One region of the Paraburkholderia sp. JPY419 genome, then DNA from elsewhere that is predicted to be linked to it. Evidence: predicted binding sites of a transcription regulator. Region 1 holds the regulator's gene; the other holds the start of a gene.
The links. The regulator LexA, encoded in region 1, represses DNA repair genes until DNA is damaged. The targets are predictions, from matches to a motif close to ACTGTATNNNNATACAGT.
Positions count from the first base shown of each region.

Region 2: a site for LexA is predicted at 8,613-8,630, ahead of recA (recombinase RecA). Genes of this name have one in related genera too.

Region 1 covers NZ_JBNDKV010000002.1:307,704-322,563, forward strand. Annotated here, with positions in the region: gene QFZ91_RS07610 (RNA polymerase sigma factor) at 1-433, opposite strand, end outside; gene QFZ91_RS07615 (LysR family transcriptional regulator) at 617-1,531, opposite strand; gene gcl (glyoxylate carboligase) at 1,700-3,475, shown strand; gene hyi (hydroxypyruvate isomerase) at 3,603-4,412, shown strand; gene QFZ91_RS07630 (2-hydroxy-3-oxopropionate reductase) at 4,461-5,372, shown strand; gene QFZ91_RS07635 (asparaginase) at 5,636-6,682, opposite strand; gene QFZ91_RS07640 (CysB family HTH-type transcriptional regulator) at 6,736-7,662, opposite strand; gene QFZ91_RS07645 (sulfate/molybdate ABC transporter ATP-binding protein) at 7,784-8,842, opposite strand; gene cysW (sulfate ABC transporter permease subunit CysW) at 8,843-9,847, opposite strand; gene cysT (sulfate ABC transporter permease subunit CysT) at 9,844-10,740, opposite strand; gene QFZ91_RS07660 (sulfate ABC transporter substrate-binding protein) at 10,901-11,947, opposite strand; gene lexA (transcriptional repressor LexA) at 12,258-12,908, shown strand; gene QFZ91_RS07670 (hypothetical protein) at 13,031-13,375, shown strand; gene QFZ91_RS07675 (DUF2939 domain-containing protein) at 13,495-14,112, shown strand; gene QFZ91_RS07680 (universal stress protein) at 14,184-14,651, opposite strand.
Region 2 covers NZ_JBNDKV010000002.1:2,546,199-2,561,058, forward strand. Annotated here, with positions in the region: gene QFZ91_RS17865 (DHA2 family efflux MFS transporter permease subunit) at 1-1,396, opposite strand, end outside; gene QFZ91_RS17870 (MarR family winged helix-turn-helix transcriptional regulator) at 1,538-1,981, shown strand; gene QFZ91_RS17875 (hypothetical protein) at 2,058-2,393, opposite strand; gene QFZ91_RS17880 (MFS transporter) at 2,797-4,008, shown strand; tRNA gene QFZ91_RS17885 (tRNA-Met) at 4,072-4,148, opposite strand; gene QFZ91_RS17890 (MFS transporter) at 4,235-5,893, opposite strand; gene QFZ91_RS17895 (sensor histidine kinase N-terminal domain-containing protein) at 6,123-7,661, opposite strand; gene QFZ91_RS17900 (response regulator) at 7,671-8,477, opposite strand; gene recA (recombinase RecA) at 8,732-9,808, shown strand; gene recX (recombination regulator RecX) at 9,816-10,583, shown strand; gene QFZ91_RS17915 (DUF2889 domain-containing protein) at 10,712-11,386, shown strand; gene sucC (ADP-forming succinate--CoA ligase subunit beta) at 11,444-12,613, shown strand; gene sucD (succinate--CoA ligase subunit alpha) at 12,744-13,625, shown strand; gene QFZ91_RS17930 (TerC family protein) at 13,791-14,495, shown strand; gene QFZ91_RS17935 (pilin) at 14,653-14,860, shown strand, end outside.

The DNA.
Region 1 (14,860 bases):
GCGCATCGTGCACCAGTCGCACATCCTCGTCGCGGATCAGCAGTGTCTGCGGATCGTCACCGCCTGCGCTCCAGCCGTCGAGGGTCGCGTCGTCCATCGTTTCGTCGAATTCGAGCATGTCGTGCGTCGGCGCGCGCCGCCGCCATTCCGTGTACCAGGTCCGGCGCACGATCGCGAGCAGCCACGGCCGTGCGGAGTCGCCACGAAACGTATCGAAGAAGCGGAACGCGCGCATGAACGCTTCCTGCACGACGTCCTCGGCATCGTTCGGATTGCCGCACAGCCAGCGCGCGAGGTTGTATGCGGCGTCCAGATGCGGCAACGCCAGCTGCTGGAAGCGGCGGCTTTTCGCGGCATCGGAATCGGCATCGGTGGCGGGGCGGGCACTAGGCTCGCCCCGCGCGCGGGCGGCGTCTGAGTCGGTCTGGACCACGTGGGTCCCTCCAAGGGCATGGCGGCTGCGTCGTGCGGGTCGCTGCTGTCGAGCGCCCCGCGTGGTGGGCTGACGTGTCTTTCACAGCAGAACTGGCCATAGACCCAGTTTATTCCCGACTTCCGCCAGCAATCGCCAAAAGTTCGGGCTCGCCCGCGGGCCTCTCGCCAACTAACACGCCCGCTAGTACGACGGCCCGTTCCAGTAGTCGTCGCTTGCGTACACGTCTTTCAGATAGTCGATGAAATAGCGCACCCGCGCAGGCACGTAGCGCTGCTGCGGATAGACCGCGAGGATGTCGTAATCGGGCAGCGCATACTCGTCGAGGACGGTTTCCAGCTCACCGCGCGCAAGCTGCTGCTGGATTTCCCATGTCGAGCGCCAGCCGAGTCCGAGCCCTTCCGAAACCCAGCGATGCAGCAGTTCGCCATCGTTGCAGTCGAGCGAGCCCCCCACCCGCACCGTCGCGAGCTTGCCGTTGCGGCGAAAATACCAGCCGCGGTTCTGGCCGCCTTGCAGATTGAACGCGAGGCAGTTGTGGGCCGGCAGATCCTCGAGCGTCTTCGGCTTGCCGTGACGACGGAAATACTCGGGCGTACCGCACACCACGCGCCGGTTCGACGCGAGCTTCACCGCGACGAAGTTCGGATCGACCGTGCCGCCGATGCGAATCGACAGGTCGTACCCTTCGCGCACCAGATCGACGACCCGGTCGGTCAGATTGAACGACATCTGCAACCCGGGTTTGTCGCGCAGAAATGCGGGCGCGAGCGGCGCGACATGCTTGCGGCCGAACGCGGCCGGCGCCGACACGATCAGATGGCCATTCACCGCGCGGCGCCCCGCGCTCAGTTCGTTTTCCGCCTGATCCCACTCGGTGAGGAGCCCGCGGCAGCGTTCAAGAAACGCCGCGCCGTCCTCGCTGACCACCAGCCGCCGCGTCGTGCGATACATCAGCTTCACGCCGAGGCGCTTCTCCAGCGCGTCGATGCGCCGCCCGAGAATCACCGGCGACACGCCCTCCTCCAGCGCCGCTGCCGCGAGACTGCCCGCATCGGCGACCCGCACGAAGGTTTCGATCTGTTTGAAGCGGTCCATGCTCGTCTCCCCTGTCTCTTGCCGGGCTGATGCTGGCCGTGCGCCGGGCGCCACGCCATTCCATACTTTTTGTTTCGGAATAAGCGACCCGGACTGATCTTATCAAACCTTTGGCGCAGGTCTACAGTGTCCCTCAACCGAGTAATTACCGACATTGAGGAGACATCCATGGCCAAGATGAGAGCCGTCGACGCCGCCGTTCTGGTGCTCGAAAAAGAAGGCATCGATACCGCGTTCGGCGTGCCGGGCGCCGCGATCAACCCGTTCTACTCGGCGATGCGCAAAGCCGGCGGCATCAGCCACGTGCTCGCGCGTCACGTCGAGGGCGCGTCGCACATGGCCGAGGGCTATACGCGTGCCCAGCCGGGCAACATCGGGGTGTGCATCGGCACGTCGGGCCCCGCCGGCACCGACATGATCACCGGTTTGTACTCCGCCCAGGCCGACTCGATTCCTATTCTGGCTATCACAGGCCAGGCGCCGCGCGCGCGTCTGTACAAGGAAGACTTCCAGGCCGTCGATATTGAAGCGATTGCGAAGCCCGTCACCAAGTGGGCCGTGACCGTGCGCGAGCCCGCGCTGGTGCCGCGGGTGTTCCAGCAGGCGTTCCATCTGATGCGCTCGGGCCGCCCGGGCCCGGTGCTGGTCGACTTGCCGATCGACGTGCAGCTCGCCGAAATCGAATTCGATATCGACACGTACGAACCGCTGCCCGTCTACAAGCCGAAGGCGACTCGCAAGCAGATCGAAGCGGCGCTGACGCTGCTCAACGATGCCGGCAAGCCGTTGATCGTATCGGGCGGCGGAGTGTTGAACGCGGTGGCCGAAGACCTGCTCGTGAAGTTCGCCGAAACGGTCGGCGTGCCGGTGATCCCGACGCTGATGTCCTGGGGCGCGATTCCCGACGACCATCCGCTGATGGCCGGCATGGTCGGTCTGCAGACCTCGCATCGCTATGGCAACGCGACGATGCTCGCATCGGACTTCGTGCTCGGCATCGGCAACCGCTGGGCCAATCGTCACACCGGCAGCGTCGATGTGTATACGAAGGGCCGCAAGTTCGTGCACGTCGATATCGAACCGACGCAGATCGGCCGCGTGTTCGGCCCGGATCTCGGCATCGTGTCGGACGCGAAGGCCGCGCTCGAACTGTTCGTCGAAGTTGCCGGCGAATGGAAGGCCGCTGGCAAGCTCAAGGATCGCAGCGCGTGGGTTGCCGATTGCCAGCAACGCAAGCGCACGATGCTTCGCAAGACGCACTTCGACAATGTGCCGATGAAGCCGCAGCGCGTCTATGAAGAGATGAATCAGGTGTTCGGCCGCGACACCTGCTACGTGAGCACGATCGGCTTGTCGCAGATTGCCGCCGCGCAATTCCTGCACGTGTACAAGGCACGCAACTGGATCAACTGCGGCCAGGCCGGCCCGCTCGGCTGGACGATTCCGGCGGCGCTCGGCGTGCGCGCGGCCGATCCGCAACGGCCGATCGTCGCGCTGTCCGGCGACTACGACTTCCAGTTCATGATCGAAGAGCTCGCGGCGGGCGCGCAATTCAAGCTGCCGTACGTGCACGTCGTCGTGAACAACTCGTATCTCGGGCTGATCCGCCAGGCGCAGCGCGCGTTCGAAATGGACTACTGCGTGCAGCTCGGCTTCGAGAACATCAACTCGCCGGAGACCAACGGCTATGGCGTCGATCACGTCGCGGTCGCCGAAGGTCTCGGCTGCAAGGCGATTCGCGTGTTCAAGCCGGAAGAGCTGAAGCCGGCGCTGCAAAAAGCGCAGTCGATGCTCGCCGAGTTCAACGTGCCGGTGATCGTCGAAGTGATTCTCGAACGCGTGACCAACATCTCGATGGGCACCGAGATCGACGCGATCAACGAGTTCGAGGAACTCGCTGAAAAGCGCGAGGACGCGCCGACCGCAATCAGCCTGCTCGATTGAGCGTCACGCGTTCGCAGCACCCGCGGCATTCAGCGCGCACGATGCGCGAGGGCTTGGCTCACGCTCCGCGCCCTCGCCCCGTCACGCCCACCGCCATTCACTGACCGACCTGAGAGACAAAAGCACCATGCCGAAATTCGCAGCGAACCTGACGATGCTGTTCAACGAAGTGCCGTTCCTCGACCGTTTCGCGGCAGCAGCCAATGCCGGCTTTCACGCGGTCGAATTCCTGTTTCCGTATCCGTATTCGATCGCCGAGTTGAGCGAACGTCTGCAGCAGAACCGCCTGAAGCTGGTGCTGCACAACCTGCCGGCGGGCAACTGGGAAGCCGGCGAACGCGGCATCGCGTGTCTGCCCGATCGGGTCGCCGAGTTCCAGGAAGGCGTCGGCCGCGCGATCGAATACGCAAGCGCGTTGAAGGTGCCGCAACTGAATTGCCTCGTCGGTATTCCGGGCGCGAACGTCTCCGCCGACACCGCCCGCGCGACGATCGTCGAGAACGTGCGCTTTGCCGCGCGCGAGTTGCAGAAGGCCGGCATCCGGCTGCTCGTCGAGCCGTGCAACTCGTATGACATTCCAGGCTTCGCGCTGAACCGCTCGCGCGATGGACTCGACGTGATTCGCGAAGTCGGCTCGGACAATCTGTTCCTGCAATACGACATCTATCACATGCAACGGATGGAAGGCGAACTCGCGGCGACGATCGAAAAGAACCTCGCGCAGATCGCGCATATCCAGCTTGCGGACAACCCCGGACGGCATGAACCGGGCACCGGCGAGATCAACTATCCGTATCTGTTCGCGCTGCTCGACTCGCTTGGCTACGAAGGCTACGTCGGTTGCGAATACAAGCCGCGCACGACGACCGAGGCCGGCCTCGGCTGGGTGCAAAGCGTCGCTGGTCAGGCACGCGGCGCGGCACATGCGGCGGCTTGAGACTCGTCACGCTCAACGCACGCCCCCTATAACCCTGGAGATTCACACATGGCAAAGATCGGCTTCATCGGGCTCGGCATCATGGGCGCGCACATGGCGCGCAACCTCATCAAGGGCGGTCACTCGTTGTTCGTGAACGGCGCGTATCCAGTGCCGGACGACATCGCGAAGAGCGCGAGCGTGGTGGCCAGTTCGACCGCGGTCGCGCAGGCCGCCGACATCGTCATCATCATGGTGCCGGACACGCCTGACGTCGCCAACGTGCTGTTCGCCGACGACGGCGTTGCCGCCGGCCTCAGCAGAGGCAAGCTCGTGATCGACATGAGCTCGATCTCGCCGCTCGACACCCAGGCGTTCGCGAAGAAGATCACCGCGCTCGGCGTCGACTATCTCGATGCGCCGGTGTCCGGTGGCGAAATCGGCGCACGCGACGCGTCGCTGACGATCATGGTCGGCGGTCCCGAGAAGGCCTTTGCTTTAGCCAAGCCGCTGTTCGAGCTGATGGGCAGGAACATCTCGCTGATCGGCGAGAACGGCGCGGGTCAGACCTGCAAGGTCGCGAACCAGATCATCGTCGCGCTGAACATCGAAGCGGTCGCGGAAGCGCTGCTGTTCGCGTCGCGCTCGGGCGCCGATCCGGAGCGCGTGCGCCGCGCGTTGATGGGCGGTTTCGCGTCATCGCGGATTCTCGAAGTGCATGGCGAGCGCATGACGAAGCGCACCTTCAATCCGGGTTTTCGGATCGAGCTGCATCAGAAGGACCTGAATCTCGCGCTCGATGGCGCGCGCAAGCTTGGCATCGCGCTGCCGCATACCGCGAGCGCGCAGCAGTTGTTCAGCGTGTGCGCGGCAAACGGCGGCAAGGCATGGGATCACTCGGCGATGGTGCGCGCGCTCGAGATCATGGCGAATCACGAGGTCGCGCAAACGCCGGATAGCAAGGAGGCGAAGGCGGCCTGAGGTCTGCCTTCGTGGTTCCTGTGTGATTGAGCTCGTCGTCGACTGCGCTGATGGCGGCTTCGGCATCCGCGCGGTAATGATGAGCACAGGTGGGGCGCCCGTTCGTCGCCCGGCGGCTTCGGCTGCTGGCGCGGTGGAACGGGCAAATCGCGCCGCTCTGGGCTGAGAGCGGCAAGTGGGGTCCGCAGCGGCACCCGGCGACGCCGAGGAAGCCTTGGTCGGTCAGACGTCGTCGTCGGGTGTCCAGCTGTCGGATTCGTCAATCAGTATGTATCGAACACCTTCTGCAACGCAGCCGGCGCCGTATGGCCCGCTGCCAGCGCCAGCATCAACAGCACGCGCGCCTTGTACGGATTCAGCGTACCCGCGCTGACGAAGCCGAGCGCGTCGTCGGCGGCGGCGCCGTTGCGCATCACATGCCCCGAGCCGACACGCGACGAGCGCACCACCGCGATACCGCGCGACACCGCCTCGGCGAGCGCCTGCTGCAGCGCCTGATGGAACGAGCCATTACCCGTGCCCGCGACGACGATGCCGCGCACGCCCGCGGCGATGAGCGCATCGACGGCAATGCGCGACACGCCCGCATAGCTCGCGACGATCTCCACGTGCGGCCACGCCGTATCGATCGCGAACTCGCTCGCAAGCGTATGCGCGCGCACCACGCCGCGCTGAATCTCGACGCGGCCATCCTGCACCCAACCGAGCGCACCGATTTCCGGCGACTGGAACGCGTCGACCGCATAGGTGCTCGTCTTCACGACGTCGCGCGCGCTGTGAATGCGGTTGTTGAACGCGACCAGCACGCCCTGCCCGCGCGAAGCCGCATGCGCCGCGACCGTCACCGCGTTCAGTAGATTCAACGGACCATCGGCCGATAGCGCCGACGCCGGCCGCATCGCCGCGGTCAGCACGACTGGCTTGTCCGACTTGACGGTCAGATGCAGCAGGTAGGCGGTTTCTTCGAGCGTGTCGGTGCCGTGCGTGACGACCACGCCGTCGACGTCGTCGCTCGCGAGCAGCGTGTTGATACGTTGCGCGAGTGTGGTCCACAGCGGCAGCGCCATGTCCTTGCTATCGACGCTGGCGATCTGCTCCGGCGCGATCCGCGCGACCGTCGACAGCGCCGGCACCGCCGCGAGCAACTGATCGACGCCGACGACGCCCGCCTGATAGCCGGACGTGTTGGCGGCGTCCGCTGCCGCGCCGGCGATCGTGCCGCCGGTCGCGAGCACGGCGATGCATGGCAACGAGGAAGTGGAGCCCGGCGTGCTGGGAGGAGTCGGGAGAGAGGAAGTCGAGGTATTCATGGCGGCGATTGTAAGCGATGCGCCGCGCGCCGCCATGCGTGAAAGCGCGAGGCTTAAGCGGCCTCGCGCAACTGCGCCGCGATATCGGTCTCGCTCAATTGCGGCGCGAACATCTCGATCAGCCGATACGCGTACGCACGCAGGAACGCGCCCTTGCGCAAGCCGACGCGCGTCGTGCTCGCCTCGAACAGATGCTGCGTATCGAGCGCGACGAGTTCGGTGTCGCGCTTCGGATCGTAGGCCATCGCCGCGACCACGCCGATGCCCATGCCGAGCTCGACGTAGGTCTTGATCACGTCGGCGTCGATCGCGGTCAGCACGACGTCGGGCAATGCGCCTGCTTTCGCGAATGCCTGGTCGATATGCGAGCGGCCCGTGAAGTCCTGGTCGTAAGTGACGATCGGGAATTCGGCGATCTCGTCGAGCGTCAGGTTTTCACGGCCGACCAGCGGATGATCCTTCGGCACCACCACCACGTGATGCCACGAATAGCACGGGAACGTGACGATGTCGGGGAAGCGGTCGAGCGCCTCGGTCGAGATGCCGATATCGGCCTCGCCGTTGATGATCATCTGCGCGATCTGCTGCGGGCTGCCCTGACGCAGCGCCAGATGCACTTTCGGGAACACCGACGTGAACTGTCGAACCACCTTCGGCAGCGCGTAGCGTGCCTGCGTGTGGGTGGTCGCGACGACGAGGTGGCCGCTGTCCTGGTCCGCGTACTGACGCGCGACGCGGCGCAGATTCTCCGCATCGAGCAGCATCCGCTCGATCAGCTGATGCACGGCCTTGCCCGGTTCGGTGAGGCCCGTCAGCCGCTTGCCGCGGCGAATGAAAATGTCGACGCCGAGTTCGTCCTCGAGATCCTTGATCTGCTTGGACACGCCCGACTGCGACGTGTACAGCACGTTCGCCACTTCGGTCAGATTCATGTTCTGCCGCACGGCCTCGCGCACGAAGCGCAATTGCTGGAAATTCATCGATATGTCTCCGGTTCTGCCAGAGTTGAGTTATTAGAGCCGCCAAATGCCAAATGGAACCACTCGGTACGGCCGATACGTTTCTCTCCTGCTTCGAGCGCCGCACGGCGGCGCCGCCATCTCACTGCGCCGGAAACACCCGCAGCGCGCGCGGCACCGCGGTCACGCCGTCGCCGACCGCGAGTTGCAGATCACGCCACGTTTCGCGATCGAGTTCGGCTTCGAGCAGATTGCCCGCGCGACCGGCGAGCTCGACGCGCACCGAGCCGCCGAGCGTCACCACGCGCCGCACGTCGACGACGATGCCGTCGCGATGCCCGGCCGTCTGCGGATACAGTTGCAGGTCATGCGGCCGCACGTAGGCGAACGCCGGACCGCTGAAACCCGCCGTGATCGCGACCGGCAGCGCGGCGCCATCGACGACGAAGCCTTGCCCATCGACGTTGCCATGCAGACGGTTCGCCGCGCCGAGAAACTCGTAGACGAACGGCGTCTGCGGATGGTCGTACACGTCCTGCGGGCTGCCCACCTGCTCGACATGGCCGCGATTGAGCACGACGATGCGATCGGCCACTTCGAGTGCCTCTTCCTGATCGTGCGTGACGAAGATCGTCGAGATATGCAGATCGTCGTGCAAGCGGCGCAGCCAGCTGCGCAGTTCCTTGCGCACCTTCGCGTCGAGCGCGCCGAACGGCTCGTCGAGCAGCAGCACCTTCGGCTCGACGGCCAACGCGCGCGCAAGCGCGATGCGTTGCCGCTGACCACCGGACAGCTCCGACGGATAGCGTTGCGCGAGCCAATCGAGTTGCACGAGCTTCAGCAGTTCATGCACCTTCTCGCGAATCACCTTCTCCGACGGACGTTCCTTGCGAGGCTTCACACGCAGGCCGAACGCGACGTTCTCGAATACCGTCATATGACGGAACAGCGCGTAATGCTGAAACACGAAGCCCACCTCGCGCTCGCGCGCGCCGACCGCCGCGACGTCCTGACCTTGCAGCTCGACCTGGCCGCCGTCCGCGTATTCGAGGCCGGCGATCACGCGCAGCAGGGTCGTCTTGCCGCAACCCGACGGCCCGAGCAGCGCGACGAGTTCGCCAGGCGGAAAGTCGAGCGACACGTTGTCGAGCGCGACGAAATCGCCGAAGCGCTTTTGCAGGTTACGAACGGTGATACCCATTTACAGCTCTCCTTGCTTGAGCGGATGTCGCTGCGACGCAGGCGTGGCGTTGACGAAAAACGAATGAGAAGCGGACTGTGCGCTATTGGCCTGTGACGCCCCGGCCGGCGCCGGCCCCGCATGCGCGGGCAGCTCACGCGCCGCCGACAGTTCCGCCGACATATGACGCTCGGCCAGCAGCTTGAGCCCCAGCGTGACCAGCGCCAGCAGCGCGAGCAGCGAGGCCACGGCGAACGCGGCCGAGAAGTTGTACTCGTTGTAGAGGATTTCGACGTGCAGCGGCATCGTGTCGGTCTGCCCGCGAATATGGCCGGACACCACCGACACCGCACCGAACTCGCCCATCGCGCGCGCATTGCACAGAATCACGCCGTACAGCAGGCCCCACTTGACGTTCGGCAGCGTCACACGACGGAACGTCTGCCAGCCCGATGCGCCGAGCACGTGCGCGGCTTCTTCCTCGTCGTTGCCCTGCGCCTGCATCAGCGGAATCAGTTCGCGCGCGACGAACGGGAACGTGACGAAGATCGTCGCGAGCACGATGCCCGGCACCGCGAAGATGATCTGCACGTTGTGATCTTCGAGCCACGGGCCGAACCAGCCCTGCGCGCCGAACATCAGCACGTAGATCAGACCGGAGATCACCGGCGACACCGAAAACGGCAGATCGATCAGCGTGGTCAGCAGTGCCTTGCCGCGGAAGTCGAACTTCGCGATACACCACGACGCCGCGAGGCCGAACACGAGGTTAAGCGGCACAGCGATCGACGCGGTGAGCAACGTGAGCTTGATCGCCGACAGCGCATCCGGATCGGCGAGCGCTTCGAAGTAAAAGCGCAACCCCTTATTCAGCGCCTGATAGAACACCGCGGCGAGCGGCACGACCAGAAACAGCGCGAGAAACAGCAGTGCGACGCCGATCAGCAGCCAGCGCACGACGGGCGGTTCGCTGACCGGATCGGGGCGGCGCGCACCGCTCGCCGGGATGGTCGGAAGACGGCTCATTGCACACCTCCACCGATTGCCGCGACGCTCGTGGCCACTGGCGCCGGCCCCGCATTGCCGCGGCTCGTGCGCCGCTGCAGCCACCACTGCAGCGTGTTGATCAGCAGCAGCATCAGGAACGACACGACCAGCATCACGACCGCGAGCGCCGTCGCGCCCGCATAGTCGTATTGCTCGAGCTTCGTGATGATCAGGAGCGACGTGATCTCCGACTTCATCGGTACATTGCCGGCGATGAAGATCACCGAGCCGTATTCGCCGAGCGCGCGCGCGAAGGCGAGCGCGAAGCCGGTCAAGAGCGCCGGGGACACGGCCGGCAGCACGACGCGGCGAAACGTGAGCCAGCGCGACGCGCCGAGGCACGCGGCCGCCTCTTCCTGCTCGCGCTCGAACTCCTCGAGCACCGGCTGCACCGTGCGCACGACGAACGGCAGGCCGATGAACGTCAGCGCGACCAGCGCACCGACCGGCGTGAACGCGATCTTGATGCCGAGCGGCGCGAGGAACTGGCCGATCCAGCCGTTACCCGCATACACTGCCGCGAGCGAAATGCCCGCGACCGAGGTGGGCAGCGCGAACGGCAGATCGACGACCGCATCGACGATGCGCTTGAACGGAAACGTGTAGCGCACCAGCACCCACGCGACGAGAAAGCCGAACACCGCGTTGATCAGCGCGCCGCCGAGCGCCGAGAAGAACGTCAGCCGATACGACGCGAGCACGCGCGGCGACGTCACCGCGCGCACGAACTGGTCCCAGTCGAGCGTCGCGGTTTTCAGAAAGGTCGCCGCCAATGGAATCAGCACCACGAGGCTCAAATAAGCCACCGTGATGCCGAGTGTCAGGCCAAAGCCGGGCAATGCGCTCGGCTTGCGGAAGGTCAACGTGGTCATGCTGGATACTCGTTCATGGTTGATGCTCGCGCGGTTGTTCGTGTTGCGGTGTTGCGGTGTTGCAGTACTACCGCCCTGCTGGCCGCCGGGTCCCGGTTAGCCGAAAGCGCGCCCATTGGGCGCGCCCTTGTTGCCTGTGCCCGTGCTTCAGGCGATGCTGTTACTGCGGCTGATAAATCGAATCGAACACGCCGCCGTCCGCGAAATGGGTCTTCTGCGCGTTGGTCCAGCCGCCGAACGAATCGTCGATCGTGTACAGCTTCAGCTTCGGAAACTTCGCGGTCAGATCGGCCGGCACCTTGTTCGAACGCGGACGATAGAAATTGCGCGCGGCGATCTCCTGCCCTTCCTCGCTATACAGGAAGTTCAGATACGCGTCGGCCAGCTTGCGCGTGCCGTGTTTGTCGACGACCTTGTCGACCACCGCGACCGGTGGCTCGGCCAGGATGCTCACCGTCGGCACCACGATCTCGAACTTGTCCGGACCGAACTCCTTCACCGACAGAAACGCCTCGTTTTCCCACGCGATCAGCACATCGCCGATACCGCGCTGCACGAAGCTGGTGGTCGCGCCGCGCGCGCCCGAATCGAGCACGCCGGCGTTCTTGTACAGCTTGCTGACGAACTCCTTGGCCTTCTGGTCGTTGCCGCCCGGCTGATGCTCGGCGTACGCCCACGCGGCCAGGTAGTTCCAGCGCGCGCCGCCCGAGGTCTTCGGATTCGGCGTCACGATCGACACGCCCGGCTTCACCAGATCGTCCCAATCCTTGATGTGCTTCGGGTTGCCCTTGCGCACCAGAAACACGATCGTCGACGTGTACGGCGAGGCGTTGTCCGGCAGACGCTTCTGCCAGTTCTTGTCGACGAGCCCCTTGTTCGCGATGGCGTCGATGTCATATGCGAGCGCGAGCGTCACGACGTCGGCCTGCAGACCGTCGACCACCGAGCGAGCCTGCGCGCCCGAGCCGCCGTGCGACTGCTTGAAGGTGACGGCTTCGCCGGTCTTGGCCTTCCATTCTTTGCCGAATGCCTGATTGATGTCCTGATATAGCTCGCGCGTCGGATCGTAGGACACGTTCAGCAGCGTGGTGTCGGCGTGCGCGACGCCGCTTGCGTCCAACATGCCGAGCGTACCCGCCGCGCCGACGGCAAGCGCCGTGATCAGTTTTCTGGTCCGAGCCGCAAGCCCCATATGCCGATGGTTCATTTCAACCTTTCTCCGCGTGGTGTCCGCTGTTTAGCGTGTGGTGTTGTTTTGCGTCGCGGTCACGTGCACATGAGCGCTAACTGGAAGCCAGTCTATCGAAGGGCTTTCATCATTAAAAATAATGTTTCTTCATTTTTTAATGCCCAAAAGTGGTAACGGCAGACGCGCCGGCTGTTCAGACGCCGAAATCGTCGCCATGTCGCCGATAAACGACGCCCCAGCGCGCCCCTTGTGTCGAACTTAAAGTAAAGCTTGAAATGCGCCGAATACTGTATAAAAATACAGTCACCTGTTCATACATACAGTGGCCATGACCAAACTCACCGCACGACAGCAGCAGGTTTTCGATCTGATCCGCCGCGCGATCGAACGCACCGGCTTCCCGCCCACTCGCGCGGAAATTGCCGCCGAACTCGGTTTCAGCTCGGCCAATTCCGCGGAAGAGCATCTGCGCGCGCTGGCGCGCAAGGGCGTGATCGAACTCGCGGCCGGCGCGTCGCGCGGCATCCGCCTGCTGTCCGGGCAGGAGGATGCGCCGCACCAGTTCACGCTGCCGCATGCGGGCCTGATGCAGTTGTCATTGCCGCTGATCGGCCGGGTCGCGGCGGGTAGCCCGATCCTCGCGCAGGAACATATCTCGCAGCACTACGCGTGCGACCCGGCGCTGTTCTCGAGCAAGCCCGACTACCTGCTGAAGGTGCGCGGCCTGTCGATGCGCGACGCCGGCATTCTCGACGGCGACCTGCTCGCGGTGCAAAAGCGCAGCGAAGCGAAAGACGGCCAGATCATCATTGCGCGGCTTGGCGACGACGTGACGGTCAAGCGTCTGAAGCGCCGGCCGAACGGCATCGAACTGATCGCCGAAAACCCCGACTACGACAACATCTTCGTGGAAACCGGCAGCGCGGATTTCGCGCTCGAAGGGATCGCGGTCGGGCTGATTCGCCCCAGCGAGTTCTGATCTTTATTGCCGGACCGCTCGCGCCGGTTTGTCCGAACCAAGCCGCATTAACGCCCGCATTGACGCCCGCATTGACGCCCGCATTACGCCGCGCATTCAAGCCGCATCGTCTGGAGAGACTCATGGAACGCCTTGCCCGCCTGCTGCCTTTTCGCCAGTTCGGCCGTCTGCGCCATCTGCGCAAGCTCACGCCTTGCGCGCCGATCGAGGCGCCCGCGGCGCGCACGCCGTCGCTGTTCGACGTGCCTGCCGAAGCTTGCGGTCTGCCGTCGTCGTTGCCGGCGTTTGCGCGCGTATCGCTGAATTCGGCGCTGAATATCGCGGAGCCCGCGCGCCGCGCTCCGGTGCGGGTCTATCATGGACCGTCGCGACTGATCATGGTCGGCACGGTCGACGCCGTATGCCGTATGATCGATCGTTGCATAGCCGACGAAGCCAACGTGCACGGCGCGGTGTTCGAAGCCTGAGCGAATTCTGAGCACGCATGCAATAAGCACTTCGGATGTTCAGAGATTCGCGTGGGATGGGATCGTTTCGACCTCGCCGTGGTCGACGTTAGATCATCACTGACGTGGAGTCCCATTCGATGACCATTCCGAAACGCACACAGGGCAGCGCCACCCGGCCGCTGCTGATCACGCTGATCGTGGTGATCGTGATTGCCGCGCTGGGGTTTATTTACGCGTCGCCGTATCTCGCGGTGAACAATCTCAAACGCGCGGCAGACGCGCGTGACGTGCAAACCGTCAATCAGTACGTCGACTTCCCTGCGCTGCGCGATAGCCTGAAGCAGCAGGTGGGCGCGATGCTGACGCGCCGCCTCGAAGCGGATGCCGGCAACAAGATGGCCACGATCGGCGCGGTGATCGGCGTGACACTGATCGGCCCGCTCGTCGATGCCTATGCGACACCCGACGGCGTCGCGGCACTGCTGAACGGCATGCCGCCGCGCGGCACACCGGGCGAGCAACCGTCAACACCGCCAGCCGCGGGCGGCGAAGCGCCGGCCGCATCGGCCGCGGGCGACACCACCACGCACGCAAGCGCGCCACCGCCCGGGCGTCAAAGCACGGCCGGCTATCGGAGTCTCAACGAGTTTGTGGTCACGTACCGCCGCGGGGAAGGCAACGCGAACTATTCGGCTATCTTCCGTCGCGAAGGTCTGGTCACGTGGAAGCTCGCGGCGATCAATCTGAACGAGTGAGGTTCAAGCCGTGAACTGCGGAGATGCGCGGGCTGGCCATTGAAGCCAGCCGCGTGTCAAGTTTGTTCGTATTACGCCGCGGCCGCCTGCTGCTGCTCCTGCGCGGACGAGCACGCCACCAGAATGCTGCACGACACGCGGTCGAGCAGCGGCGTGTTGCCCGCCCCCATCCACCACCTCGACAAACCGGTCCGGCAACGATGTCCCACCACCACGAGGTCGACGTGCAACTCGTTGGCAAGATTGGCGATCTCGTCGATCGGATGACCGAATGCGAAATGCCCCTGCGCGTTCACGCCTCGCTCGGTCAGCCAGTTCACGCCCTCCTGCAGAATTTCGCGGGCCGTTTTTTCGAAGCTTCCGCAGGCCACATCGGTCAATAAGCCCGCGCTTTGCGCGATGCTCGAACGCATGTCTACTACCGACAGCAGATGCGTTTCCGCCTTCAGGTCCAACGCCAGATCGGCGCCGCAACGCAGGGCTTTGCGGCCTTCGCGCGAGCCGTCGTAGCACAACAGGATTTTCTGATAGCTCGCCATCTGTCTTCTCCCATTCCGCGGAAAGCGCGGTCTGAATCAATCATGGTGCGCCGCAATTCGGCTTGCAAGGGATGGAAAACGCTAAGTGCATAGTCGGTGCGTGCTGAAGCCGTCTGCACAAGCGTTGGGCCACCTGGAGCAGTGTTCGCACACGTTTGTGGCACCGCAAAAGTTCGTATGCGAACGCATCGCATCCCATGCATTACGCG
Region 2 (14,860 bases), 2.2 Mb from region 1:
TGATCGACGCGTTCAGTGCCGCGATGTCGTAGCGCGAGCCGCCGTCGAGCATCGACTGCAGCGCCGGATTGAACGCGGTAACGTTCGCGGCGAGGTCCGCGTGCGAGATTTGCGTGTTGCGCGTCATCAGCGTCTGCACGATCGAAATGCCGATACTGCTGCCGATATTGCGCATCAAGCTATAAGTCGCGGTGCCGTCCGCGCGCAGCTCCGGCGACAGCGTCGAGAACGTCAGTGCAGACAGCGGCACGAACACGAGACCGAGCCCGAAGCCCTGGATTACGCCGGGCCACACGATGTTCGACTCCGACAGCACGATCGTGTAATGCATCATCTGCCACAGCGCGAACGCCGAGATCAGGAAGCCGCAGAGCAATAGCAGCCGCGCATCGACGCGCTTGAGCAGCCGGCCGGCGATCAGCATTGCGACCATCGTGCCGGCGCCGCTCGGCGCGGTGACGAGGCCGGTGGTCGCGACCGGATAACCCATCAGGTTTTGCAGCATCGGCGGCAGCAGCGCGCGGGTCGCGTACATCACCGCGCCGATCACGAAGATGAAGAACGTGCCGGTCGCAAAGTTCGGGTCCTTCAGCAACTTGTACTTGAAAAACGAGCGCTCGCCGACGGTCGCCGTGTGGACGAGGAAAAACGCGAAGCTGATCGCCGCGACCAGCGCCTCGATCACGATCTCGGTCGATGAAAACCAGTCGAGCTGCTCGCCGCGATCGAGCATCGCCTGCAATGCGCCGATCGCGAGGCCGAGCGTGATGAAGCCGAACGCGTCGAACTTCACGTCGTGCTTGGGCTCGCGCGTCGGCAGGAAGGTCGCGACGCCGAACAGCGCGAACGCGCCGATCGGCACGTTGATGAAGAACACCCAGCGCCAGTTGTAGCTATCGGTGAGCCAGCCGCCGAGCGTCGGTCCGAGAATCGGCCCGACCATCACGCCCATGCCCCACACGGCCATCGCCTGGCCCTGCTTTTCACGCGGGTTGATGTCGAGCAGGATCGATTGCGACAGCGGCACCAGCGACGCGCCGAAGATCCCTTGCAGCAAGCGCGACACGACGATCTGCGGCAGCGTCTCGGAGAGTCCACACAAGGCGGACGCCACCGTGAAGCCGCCGATCGCGATCAGCAGCAGCCGCCTGACGCTGAGGCGGTCCGCCAGCCAGCCGGTGAGCGGCGTGGCGATCGCGGCGGCGACGATATAGGAAGTCAGCACCCATGTGATCTCGTCCTGCGACGCGGACAGCGTGCCTTGCATATGCGGCAGCGCCACGTTGGCGATCGTGCTGTCGAGCGTCTGCATGAGCGTCGCGAGCATGATCGAGATCGTGATCATCGGCCGGTTGAGCAGCTCAGTGGCGCTCGCCGGTGTGGAGGCGGAAGACATGAAAGGTGGGGAGGGTCGATATCGTAAGCATGCTTAGTATATCGTCAATGCGTGTTTGCGCGATCGGGAGTTGTGCTGAGCTGGAACGCATGCGCAGGCGCAGGCGCGCTGTAAGCCGAAGTGCTTCCGTATAATCCGCGCATGAAAACCCAATTCGAAGAGCGCTTCGGCTTTCTGATCTACGACGTCGGCCGGCTGGCGGGCAAGCGTTTCGACGATCATGCGAAGTCGTCGGTCGACCTGACTCGCGCGCAGTGTCGCGTGCTCGCCTATCTCGGCCATTACGGCGAGATCAATCAGGCCCGGCTCGCGGATCTGCTGGAGGTCGCGCCGATCTCGGCGGGCCGGCTGCTCGACCGGATGGAGGAGGGCGGCTGGATCGAGCGGACCGCGAATCCGCAGGATCGCCGCGAGCGCCAGGTGCGCATGACGCCGAAGGCCGAGCGCACGCTCGGCAAGGCGCGCAAGGTCGGCGACGAGGTCGCGCTCGAAGCGCTCAATGGTTTCAGCGATGAAGAAGCGGCGCAGTTGATCGCGCTGCTGCAGCGGGTGCGCGGCAACCTGAGCCGGCTGGTGGATCGCTGAAGCGTCGCGGTGTTGGCGAGACGCTGAAGTCTTTCCCGCGAGCCCGAGCGACGTTGGGCACGCGCTTCAAATCACATTATTTGGATTCCGACGCTGGCGCGCCGCCGCTCGGCGGTACCAGCTCGTAACACCCCGCCGCCGCCGTTTTCGCTTTTGCTTCCGGTTGCTGCGCATCGATGCATTTGAACGCGCTCTGATCGCGCTGCACGAAGATCGTGTCGGCCGGCCCGTTGTTGACCACGGCGACGATCTTGTAGCCGTCCTGCAGCAGCGTCGCGAGCATGGTCGAGCTGGCGCGCCATTGACTGTCGGACGTGCTCGGCGTTTGGGCCTGTGCGGTGAGGGCGGCGGTCGTGCCGGCGAGCGTGAGCGCAGCGGTGGTTGCGGCAAGCGCGACGGTGCGGAACGTCATTAACGAACCTCCTCGAAGTTGCGACGGAATTGCGGAAGGAAGCCCGCCAAGTTCTGCATTGTGGACGCGCGTTGAACCTCCGGAGAGAACTTGCCAGACTTTCTCGGGGCGCTATTCTCTCAAGAGACGGAGCTGCCAACGAAACCGGCGGCGCTTCACTACCCATACTCTGCGACGCTGCTGCTCGTCGTTCGTTCCATCAATCGCGCGCGATGAACGAGCCGAACCCAGCGCTGGGCATTTCCCACACTTCGTCAGCAATTCTTGCGCCGCCATCGATCACGCGCCACACGGGTATCCGACTCAGCACATGCCATAAGATGTAGCGGTCGTAGCGAACTGCGCTAGCGCTCACATGCGTCCGTGCCGTTTCGACCGCGTTATTTGATGCCATCCCTATCGAATGCGAAACGAATCGCAAGTCAATGCCGTGCGGCAGATTCCACGCAGCGTGTGGGTCCTAGGATGTGTGAGTCTTTTCATGGACATCTCATCCGAAATCATCCACAGCCTGCTGCCGATGTTTTTGATGGCAGGCCTAGGCGCAGGCGCCGGCGCGATTGGGGTCATCGAGGGCATCGCGGAGGCCACGGCCCAAATCGTCAAGGTGTTTTCGGGGACGCTAAGCGACTACCTCGGCAACCGCAAATGGCTTGCCGTAACCGGGTATGCGCTCGGCGCGATGAGCAAGCCGTTTTTTGCCATTGCGTCGTCGGTGGGAGTCGTGGTGACGGCGCGCGTCATCGACCGTGTCGGCAAGGGCATTCGTGGTGCGCCTCGCGATGCGCTCATTGCCGATGTCACACCGCAGCACCTGCGTGGCGCGGCCTTCGGCCTGCGCCAATCGCTCGATACGGTCGGTGCGTTTCTCGGACCGCTGGTGGCGGTTCTCATCATGCTGATCTGGGCAGATAATTTTCGGCTTGCGTTCTGGCTTGCCGTCATTCCCGGCGTGCTCGCGGTCGCGCTGTTGGCGTTCGGTATCACGGAGCCTGAGCACGAGCCTCTTGCCAAAAGAAGCAACCCAGTGCGGTGGCAGAGTCTCAAGGACCTTGGTTTGAACTACTGGTGGGTCGTAGGGATAGGGGCTGTGTTCGCGTTGGCGCGATTCAGCGAGGCTTTCCTGGTTCTTCGTGCGATGGGCAGCGGTGTACCGATTGCGCTCGTTCCGCTGGTCATGGTGGCAATGAATGTGGTCTACGCGCTGTCCGCTTATCCGTTCGGGAAGCTCGCGGACACGATGCGTCATACGCAGCTGCTGATCGGTGGTCTGGTCGTGTTGATCGGCGCCGACCTCGTGCTGGCACACGGCACCCACTGGAGCATGGTCGTCGTCGGGGTAGCGCTTTGGGGGCTGCACATGGGGATGACGCAAGGCCTGCTCGCCACGATGGTCGCGCACACGGCGCCAGCGCATTTGCGTGGGACTGCGTTTGGTTTCTTCAATCTGCTGAGCGGCATCGTGACGCTGGTTTCGAGCGTTATCGCAGGTCAGTTGTGGGAACGTGTGGGTGCAGCCATGACGTTTTATGCGGGTGCGGCCTTCGGGCTGATGACCATCGTGGCGCTTCTCTTTCACCCGACACCGGCCGGATCGGGTAACGACCTGAGTTGACGTGGCAGCGGTGAAAAACAAAAAAGCCGCTGTCCTTGTGGGACAGCGGCTTTTTCTTGAAGCTGGTGGCGAATCAGGGACTCGAACCCCGGACCTGCGGATTATGATTCCGTCGCTCTAACCGACTGAGCTAATTCGCCGAAAGAAGCGAGATTATGCTGGGGCAACCGGAGGCTGTCAACCCCCGGCGCACATCTTTTTCAGATAGCCCAGACTGGCGGTCCGCTCAATCTTTTGCGTAGATATCCGAGTCCTTGGTTTCGCGCACGAACAGCATGCCGATCACGAAGGTGATCACCGCGATGATGATCGGATACCAGAGCCCCGAGTAGATGTTGCCCCGCGCCGCGACGATCGCGAACGCGGTCGCCGGCAGGAAGCCGCCGAACCAGCCATTGCCGATGTGATACGGCAGCGACATCGACGTATAACGGATGCGCGTCGGGAACATCTCGACCAGCATCGCCGCGATCGGACCGTAGACCATCGTTACGTAGATCACGAGGATCGTCAGGATCACGATGCTCATTGGCCAGTTGATCTGAGCCGGATCGGCCTTCGGCGGGTAGCCGGCAGCCTTCAGCGTTGCGGCGAGCGTCTTCTCGAAGGCCTTGGCTTGCTCCTTCGCATCCGGGGCGCGGCCGTCGAACGTGTTGACGACCGTATCACCCACTCGGATCTGCGCGATCGTGCCGGCCGGCGCCGCGACGTTGTCGTAGTTCAGGCCGGCTCGCGACAGCGCGCCCTTCGCGATATCGCAAGAGGTCACGAACTTAGCCGTGCCCACCGGGTTGAACTGGAACGAGCACTCGCCCGGATCGGCGATCACGACGATCGGCGACTTCGCGGTCGCGGCTTCGAGCGCCGGGTTCGTGTAGTGCGTGAGCGCCTTGAACAGCGGGAAGTACGTCAGCGCGGCGATCAGCAGCCCGGCCATGATGATCGGCTTGCGGCCGATGCGATCCGACAGCGAGCCGAAGAACAGGAAGAACGGCGTGCCGATCAGCAGCGCGAGCGCGATCATGATATTGGCGCTCGAACCGTCGACCTTCAGGGTCTGCGTGAGGAAGAACAACGTGTAGAACTGGCCCGTGTACCACACGACAGCCTGGCCGGCCGTCAGGCCGAGCAGCGCGAGAATCACGACCTTCAGGTTCTTCCACTGGCCAAACGCTTCGGAGAGCGGCGCCTTCGAGGTCTTGCCTTCGGCCTTGATGCGTTCGAACACCGGCGACTCGTGCAGTTGCAGACGAATCCACACCGACACCGCGAGCAGCAGGATCGACACGACGAACGGAATGCGCCAGCCCCAGGCGCCGAACGAGTCTTCGCCCATGAAAGTGCGCACGCCGAGGATCACGAGCAGCGACAGGAACAGGCCGAGCGTTGCGGTGGTCTGGATCCACGCGGTGTAGAAGCCGCGGCGGTTCGCCGGCGCGTGTTCGGCCACGTAGGTCGCGGCGCCGCCGTACTCGCCGCCGAGCGCGAGACCTTGCAGCAGGCGCATCGCGATGAAGATCACCGGCGAAGCGATGCCGATCGCCGCATAGCCCGGCAGGAAGCCGACGAGGAACGTCGACAGGCCCATGATGATGATCGTGATCAGGAACGTGTACTTGCGCCCGACCATGTCGCCGAGCCGCCCGAATACGATCGCGCCGAACGGCCGCACCGCGAAGCCCGCGGCGAAGCTGAGCAGCGTGAAGATGAACGCCGCGGTCGGATTGACGCCGGAAAAGAAGCTCTTGCTGATGAAGGCCGCAAGCGAGCCGGCCAGATAAAAGTCGTACCACTCGAAAACCGTACCCAGCGACGATGCGAAGATCACCCGCTTCTCATCGCGCGTCATCGGCGCGTGCGAGAGTTGCCCGCCAACGGTAGCCATATGTCGTCTCCAATATTGATATACACACGGATCGCCAGCGCAGGCGTCCCCGTGCAACCGATTATTGGAGTGGAAACTTACGGCGTTCTGACTCGACGCCAAAACCTGGGGTAGTCCGGTAAACCGGCAAATGGATGCCTAATTTCGGTCAATAGGCGGCGATGTTTGCGCAATCCGCTCCGAAATATCTCAAAAACACGCTGACGGTCAAGCTGACGATCCGGCCGTGTTAGGGTAAGTCCCGCCCCCGTTCGAGCACCTGCAAGCTGACACGCACCAGGGTCCCGGCGAGCCGCGGCGACTCCTGGTAGACGTTGTCGTCGATGGCGAGCTCGCCGCCGTGCATCGCCGCGATCTCGCGCACGATCGCGAGACCGAGGCCGCTGCCGTCGCCCTCGCGGCCCAGAATCCGGTAGAAGCGCTCGACCACGCGCGAGCGCTCGCCGGCCGGAATGCCGAGCCCGGTGTCCTCGACTTCCAGATGCACGAGCCGCGCCGGGGCGTCGTGGCGCACGCGCACGGTGATGCGGCCGCCCGCCGGCGTATACCGGATCGCGTTGTCGATCAGATTCGACAGCATTTCGCGCAGCATCACCGGATTGCCAGCGACTTCGACCGGCTCGTCGGGTGCTTCGTAGCCGAGGTCCATCTGCTTCGCGAGCGCGGCCTGCACCCATTCGCGCACCGCGCTGCGGGCGAGCTCGCCGAGTTCGACCGGCGTGAAGATCTGCCCCGACCGACGGTTCTCCGCGCGCGCGAGCGCGAGCAGCTGTGTGACGAGCCGCGCGGCGTGCTCGGAACTGGTCGCGATCTGTTCGAGCGAGCGATGTACCTCGGCCGACGCGTTCTGGCGCAGCGCAAGCTCGGCCTGCGTGCGCAGGCCGGCGAGCGGCGTTTTCATCTGATGCGCGGCGTCGGCGATGAAGCGCTTTTGCAGCTCCATGTTCTGTTCGAGGCGCGTGAGCAGATCGTTGAACGACGTGACGAGCGGCTCGATTTCCGGCGGCGCGCGGCGCGCTTCGAGCGGCGACAGATCGTCCGGCCGGCGTGCGCGGATATGCGCCTGCAGCGCATGCAGCGGTTCCAGCCCGCGCGACAGCCCGAACCACACGAGCAGGATCGCGAGCGGCAGGATCACGAACTGCGGCAGGATGACGCCCTTGATGATGTCGTTGGCGAGCTGGCTGCGCTTGTCGAGCGTTTCGGCGACCTGCACCAGCACGGGCTGCGCGCCCGGCGTCTGCGGAAACTCGACGGTCGTATACGCGACGCGGATGTCATTGCCGCGCAGCACGTCGTCGCGGAATTCGACGAGGCCCGGTGGCGGGCGGTCCTCCTCGTGCGGCAGCGGCATGTCGCGCTCGCCAGCCACCAGCTCGCCGCGCGTGCCGAGCACCTGGAAGAACACGCTGTCGACGTTGTCGGCGCGCAGGAAATCGCGCGTCGACTCGGGCAGTGACAGCTCCGCGACGCCGTTGACCGGATGGATCTGGCGCGCGAGCACATAGGCGTCGGTTTCGAGCGCGCGGTCGAACGGGCCGTTCGCGATCGACTTCGCGACCAGATAGGTGACCGCGAGGCTCATCGGCCACAGCAGCAGCAGCGGCGCGAGCATCCAGTCGAGAATCTCGCCGAACAGGGAGCGCGGACGCGCTTCGGCGGCGGCTTCGGTTTCGTCGGGCGGGGCGAACGGGTTGGCGTAGCGCGCGTCGCGCGCCTCGTCGAGGTCCGCCGCGTGCGCCGTGGCGCGATCAGCGCGTGCGGACATCGCTGGCCTCTATTTGTAGTGATGGCTCGCCGGCATCGCGGCAGACGACGGCGCGGTGGATGGTGGTGCTGCTTGTGCCGTTTGTGCTGCTTGTGCCGTTTGCGGCTGGGAGCCGGCAGCGGCGGCGGGCGTGTTCGCATTCGCCGGCGGCGCCGCTTTTTCGAGGCAGTAGCCGAGCCCGCGCACGGTGATGATGCGCACGCCGCTCGGCTCGATCTTCTTGCGCAGCCGGTGCACGTAGACTTCGATCGCGTTGTTGCTGACTTCCTCGCCCCATTCGCACAGATGGTCGACCAGTTGCTCTTTCGAGACCAGCCGGCCGATCCGTTGCAGCAGCACTTCGAGCAGACCGAGCTCGCGCGCGGACAGATCGATCACCTGGTCATTGACATAGGCGATGCGGCCCACCTGATCGAACGACAGTGAGCCATGTCGCACGACGGTCGGGCCACCGCCGGCACCGCGCCGCGTCAGCGCGCGCACGCGGGCTTCGAGTTCGTTCAGCGCGAAAGGCTTGGCCATGTAATCGTCGGCGCCGAGGTCGAGGCCTTTGACGCGTTCGTCGACACTGTCTGCGGCGGTCAGGATCAGCACGGGCAGGTTCGAATTGCGCGCGCGCAGGCGGCGCAGCACCTCGAGCCCGGACATGCGCGGCAGGCCCAGATCGAGGATCAATAGGTCGAACGTCTGCATTGACAACGCGGTATCGGCTTCTACGCCGCTTTTGACGTGATCGACCGCATAGGCCGATTGGCGGAGTGATCGAACCAGACCGTCCGCGAGTATGCTGTCGTCTTCGGCAATCAGAATTCGCATGGTGCGCCAGCCTGGCTTTGCCGGCACCGTGGGGCTTGCCCCGGCGCGCAGCGGTCTCCGCACATTATTGTGGGTAGTGGGGGCGACGCGACAGTAAAAATGCGCGTTCGCATCATAATCGCGCTTGCCAAAACCACTGTTTTTTTATACAGTGTCTGCGTTTCGTGTGATGTCCTGCAGGCTCCGCTCAATTCGAGTGAAACCACGGGCGCACACCTGCCTCAGACGCCGTTCATCATAGCAAAGGACGATTCATGGAAGAAAGCAAGAAAGGCTCGGCTGGACTGACTGCTGAAAAGAGCAAGGCTCTCGCCGCCGCGCTCGCGCAGATCGAAAAGCAGTTCGGCAAAGGGTCGGTCATGCGGCTCGGCGCAGGTGAGGCAGTCGAAGACATCCAGGTGGTCTCCACCGGATCGCTCGGCCTCGACATCGCATTGGGCGTCGGCGGTTTGCCGCGCGGCCGCGTGGTCGAAATCTACGGTCCGGAATCGTCCGGTAAAACCACGCTGACGCTGCAGGTCATCGCCGAAATGCAGAAGCTCGGCGGCACCGCGGCGTTCATCGACGCGGAACACGCGCTGGACATTCAATACGCGGGCAAGCTCGGCGTGAACGTCGCCGACCTGCTGGTCTCGCAGCCGGACACCGGCGAGCAGGCGCTCGAAATCGCCGACGCGCTGGTGCGCTCGGGCTCGATCGATATGATCGTGATCGACTCGGTGGCGGCGCTGGTGCCGAAGGCGGAAATCGAAGGCGAAATGGGCGACTCGCTGCCGGGTCTGCAGGCGCGTCTGATGTCGCAGGCACTGCGCAAGCTGACCGGCACGATCAAGCGCACGAACTGCCTCGTGATCTTCATCAACCAGATCCGCATGAAGATCGGCGTGATGTTCGGCAACCCGGAAACCACCACGGGCGGTAACGCGCTGAAGTTCTACGCGTCGGTGCGTCTGGACATTCGCCGCATCGGTTCGATCAAGAAGAACGACGAAGTGATCGGCAACGAAACGCGCGTGAAGGTCGTCAAGAACAAGGTGTCGCCGCCGTTCCGCGAAGCGATCTTCGACATCCTGTACGGCGAGGGCATCTCGCGTCAGGGCGAAATCATCGACCTCGGCGTGCAGGCGAAGATCGTCGACAAGGCTGGCGCATGGTACAGCTACAACGGCGAGCGGATCGGTCAGGGCAAGGACAACGCGCGTGAATTCCTGCGCGAAAATCCGGACATCGCTCGCGAAATCGAAAACCGTATCCGCGAATCGCTGGGCGTCACCGCGATGGCGGACGCCGTGACCGGCGCGGACGCTGAAGTCGCGGACGAAGAAGAGTAAGCATCACGTGATACGCAAAGGCCGGCCGCTGTCCGGTTCCAACTCTGGACCCTGTCCGGACGGCCCGCGCGACACCGCGGATGGATCGCCTGATTCCGGCGATCCATTCGATCCATTCGAATCGTTCGACGCACACGACCGCGCCGCAGGCCGCGGGCCGCAGCGTACACGGTCTGCATCCCCTGCAGCATCGTCCAGCCCGGATTCCTCCGGGCGCGATTCCCAACCCCCCTCCGAAGTCACCTACAGCCGCTCGCGTCGCCAGGCCGGCGAAGCGAAGCCGGGGCAGGCCGACCAGGACGACAGCAGAAAATCCCAACGTCCAACCCGTTCGCTGAAAGCACGGGCGCTCGGCTATCTGTCGCGACGTGAATATAGCCGCGCCGAACTCGCGCGCAAGCTGAAGCCCTACGTCGAGGAGACCGATTCGCTCGACACGGTGCTTGGCTCGCTGGAAGCCGAAAACTGGCTATCGGACTCGCGCTTCGCGGAAAGTCTGGTTCACCGGCGCGCATCGCGGCTCGGCACGAGCCGCATTCTCGGTGAACTGAAGCAGCACGCGCTGAACCCGGCGGTCGTCGAAGAGGCGAGTGCGCAATTGCGTGAAACCGAACTCGCGCGCGCTCAGGCGGTCTGGCGCAAGAAGTTCGGCCAGCTGCCGCAAACCCCGGCCGAGCGCGCGAAGCAGGCGCGCTTCCTCGCGTCGCGCGGCTTCTCCGGCGCGACGATCGGCAAGATCCTGAAGGGTATCGACGACATCTGGGACGGCGACTAGCACGTCAGCCCTGACGGCCGTCGATTGCCACGCCGTAACCCGGCTCGAGGCCATGCGCAATCGGGGCTGTCCCAAATACCCGTTATGCTAAAATCCAGAGGTTTTCCAATCCGGCCTTTCCTTCCCGCATGTCGCTCTCCCCGCCAGTGTCCCGTCAGTTGCGCCATCGTCGCGCAATCAGAGCGGAAGCTTACGAGCGAGCCGATGGCCTGTGGGATGTGGAAGCGTGCCTGACCGACGAAAAGCCTCGCGATGTGGCGCTTCCGTCGGGAATCCGGCCCAATGGTCAGCCGATCCATGAACTCTGGCTTCGCATCACCATCGATCGCAAGCTCAACGTCGTCGACGCCGAGGCGTCGTCCGACTGGGTGCCCTATCCAGGGTTATGCCAGGCCAGCAATCCCGCCTACCGTGCCCTCATCGGGCTCAATCTGTTCCACAACTTCCGTCGCGATGCTGCCCGTTTGCTGGCCGGCACGGCCGGTTGCACGCATCTCACCGAGCTGTGCGCGATGCTGCCGACCGCCGCGATCCAGGCGTTCGCCGGTGAAGTGTGGAACACCGATGAAGGCACGCCGGGCGCGAACGCGGGTTCGGGAGACGAATCGTCTAACGGCACAGGCGAGCATTCCAACGACAAGCCGCCATTCCAGCTGGGACGCTGCCATGCGCTGCGTTTCGACGGCGAGGCGGTGAAACAGTTTTATCCGCGCTGGTATGGCCACGCACCGCGTCCGGCGGAACGCGCGGCCTCGTCGGACGACGCGGCGGCCCGCGCACGAGGCGGCGACGCGTCGGCCTGAACGGCGGCAAAACGGAATCGAAGTTCTATCCAACTCTCAGACTGAAGGGAATCACGCATGAAGATTCACGAGTACCAGGGTAAGGAAATCCTGCGGAAATTCGGCGTCGCGGTACCGCGCGGCAAGCCGGTCTTCTCGGTGGACGATGCGGTCAAGGCCGCTGAAGAGCTCGGCGGCCCGGTGTGGGTCGTCAAGGCTCAGATCCACGCAGGTGGCCGTGGCAAGGGTGGCGGCGTCAAGGTCGCCAAGTCGCTGGAACAGGTTCGCGAGTACTCGAACCAGATCCTCGGCATGCAGCTCGTCACGCACCAGACCGGTCCGGAAGGCCAGAAGGTCAACCGTCTGCTGATCGAAGAGGGCGCTGACATCAAGAAGGAACTGTATGTCGGTCTCGTGATCGATCGCGTTTCGCAGAAGATCGTCGTGATGGCGTCGAGCGAAGGCGGCATGGACGTCGAAGAAGTCGCGGAAAAGACGCCTGAGCTGATCCACAAGGTTGCAGTCGATCCGTCGACCGGCCTGAAGGACTCGGAAGCAGACGACCTCGCGAAGAAGATCGGCGTGCCCGACGCTTCGATCCCGCAAGCCCGCGCAATCCTGCAAGGCCTGTACAAGGCATTCTGGGAAACCGACGCATCGCTCGCCGAAATCAACCCGCTGATCCTGACCGGCGACGGCAAGGTCATCGCACTCGACGCGAAGTTCAACTTCGACTCGAACGCGCTGTTCCGTCACCCGGAAATCGTCGCTTACCGCGATCTGGACGAAGAAGATCCGGCTGAAATCGAAGCGTCGAAGTTCGACCTCGCGTACATCTCGCTTGACGGCAACATCGGCTGCCTCGTGAACGGCGCTGGCCTCGCCATGGCAACGATGGACACCATCAAGCTGTTCGGCGGCGAACCGGCGAACTTCCTCGACGTCGGCGGTGGCGCGACGACCGAGAAGGTCACCGAAGCGTTCAAGATCATGCTGAAGAACCCGAACCTGACCGCGATTCTGGTCAACATCTTCGGCGGCATCATGCGCTGCGACGTGATCGCGGAAGGCGTGATCGCGGCGTCGAAGGCCGTGTCGCTGAAGGTGCCGCTCGTGGTCCGCATGAAGGGCACGAACGAAGACCTGGGCAAGAAGATGCTCGCTGAATCCGGCCTGCCGATCATCTCGGCGGACAGCATGGAAGAAGCGGCTCAGAAGGTCGTCGCGGCTGCTTCGGGCAAGGCGTAAGCCACCTGTCTACGGCGCATTTACCAGCTCATTTGCCAAAATGACGAGTGGCGGCGCGCGAGCGACACAGGCGTGAAGCATCGCGCCGCGTGGCGCTACCGCGCGACGCCAAACGAACAGAGGTCAATACATGTCGATTCTGATCAACAAAGACACCAAGGTCATCACGCAGGGCATCACCGGCAAGACCGGTCAGTTCCACACGCGTGCTTGCCGTGAATACGCAAACGGCCGCGAAGCGTACGTCGCGGGCGTGAACCCGAAGCGCGCCGGCGAAGATTTCGAAGGCATCCCCATCTACGCGAGCGTCGCTGAAGCCAAGGCTGAAACGGGCGCGACCGTGTCGGTGATTTACGTTCCGCCGGCAGGCGCTGCCGCGGCAATCTGGGAAGCCGTCGAAGCCGACCTGGATCTCGCAATCTGCATCACGGAAGGCATCCCCGTCCGCGACATGATCGAGATCAAGGACCGTATGCGTCGCGAAAACCGCAAGACGCTGCTGCTCGGACCGAACTGCCCGGGCACGATCACGCCGGACGAGCTGAAGATCGGCATCATGCCGGGTCACATCCACCGCAAGGGCCGCATCGGCGTCGTGTCGCGTTCGGGCACGCTGACGTATGAAGCAGTCGGCCAGCTGACCGCGATCGGCCTCGGCCAGTCGTCGGCAGTCGGTATCGGCGGCGACCCGATCAACGGTCTGAAGCACATCGACGTGATGAAGATGTTCAACGACGATCCGGATACGGACGCCGTCATCATGATCGGTGAAATCGGCGGTCCGGACGAAGCGAACGCTGCGGAGTGGATCAAGGGCAACATGAAGAAGCCGGTGGTTGGCTTCATCGCTGGCGTCACGGCGCCTCCGGGCAAGCGCATGGGCCACGCCGGCGCGCTGATCTCGGGCGGTGCGGACACCGCTGAAGCGAAGCTGGAAATCATGGACGCATGCGGTATCAAGGTCACGAAGAACCCGTCGGAAATGGCGCGTCTTCTGAAGGCGATGCTGTAAATCGAATTCGCGTGCCGTGGGCGCGCGATTTTGATACGCTTTCGAAGTCCTTTCGTGAGCGAGCGGTCCCGAAAAGCGGGGGAGTGCAGACTCCCCCGCTTTTTTTTCGTCCGTGCTCGCGCCGTGTTTCTGTCCGCCCGGTCGATTTTTTCTTATTCTTTTTCCATGCTGGAATTCTTCACGACGCTCAATTGGGGCGCGGTCTTTCAGATCATCGTCATCGACGTTCTGCTCGGCGGCGATAACGCGGTCGTCATTGCGCTCGCCTGCCGCAAACTGCCGCAGTCGGAGCGCATGCGCGGCATCGTGTGGGGAACCGCCGGCGCGATCCTGCTGCGCGTCGTGCTGATCGCGTTCGCGGTCGCGCTGCTCGACGTGCCGTTCCTGAAGTTCGCGGGCGGGTTGCTGCTGCTGTGGATCGGCGTGCGCCTGCTGGCGCCCGCGCGCGACGTTCACGACAAGGTGAGGCCGGCCGACAAGCTGATCTCGGCGGTGAAGACGATCATCATCGCGGACGCGGTGATGAGCGTAGACAACGTGATCGCGATCGCCGGCGCTGCCGAAGCCGCGGAGCACGAGCACCGATTGGCTCTGGTGATCTTTGGCCTCGTCGTGAGCATTCCGCTGATCGTGTGGGGCAGCCAGCTGATTCTGAAGCTGCTCGATCGCTTTCCGGGCATCTTGCTGTTCGGCGCGGGTCTGCTCGGCTGGATCGCGGGTGGCCTGATGGTCAACGATCCGGCCGGCGACCGCTGGCCGATCCTCGATACGCCCGTCGCCGAATACGGGATGAGCATCGCGGGCGCGCTGTTCGTCGTGATCGTCGGTTATCTGTTGAAGCGGCGCAACGCGAAACGCGCGGCGGTGTGAGCATGGCATTGACGGTGCGCCGCTGCCTAAGCCGTGATGCCGTCCGAATGCAAGCCTGGCCATCCGGCTGACTGTGACGCGCGAGCGTCGCTCGCTACGATTGAAATGCCTGTTCCCGATCCACGGGTCAGGCGTTTCTCGTATCAGGAGTCTGCCGATGATCGTTACCTTGCCATATTCCCCTTACTCCCAATCGACCCAATTTTCGCGCAGGTCACGCCGCGCACGCTGGCGCGAGAATTGGTTCGCGCGCCTCTGCCGGCGCTGCGGCGTCGGCTTCACGTTGATCGAGTTGATGATCGTGCTGGCGATCGTCGGCGTGATCGCGGCCTATGCGATTCCCGCGTATCAGGACTATCTGGCGC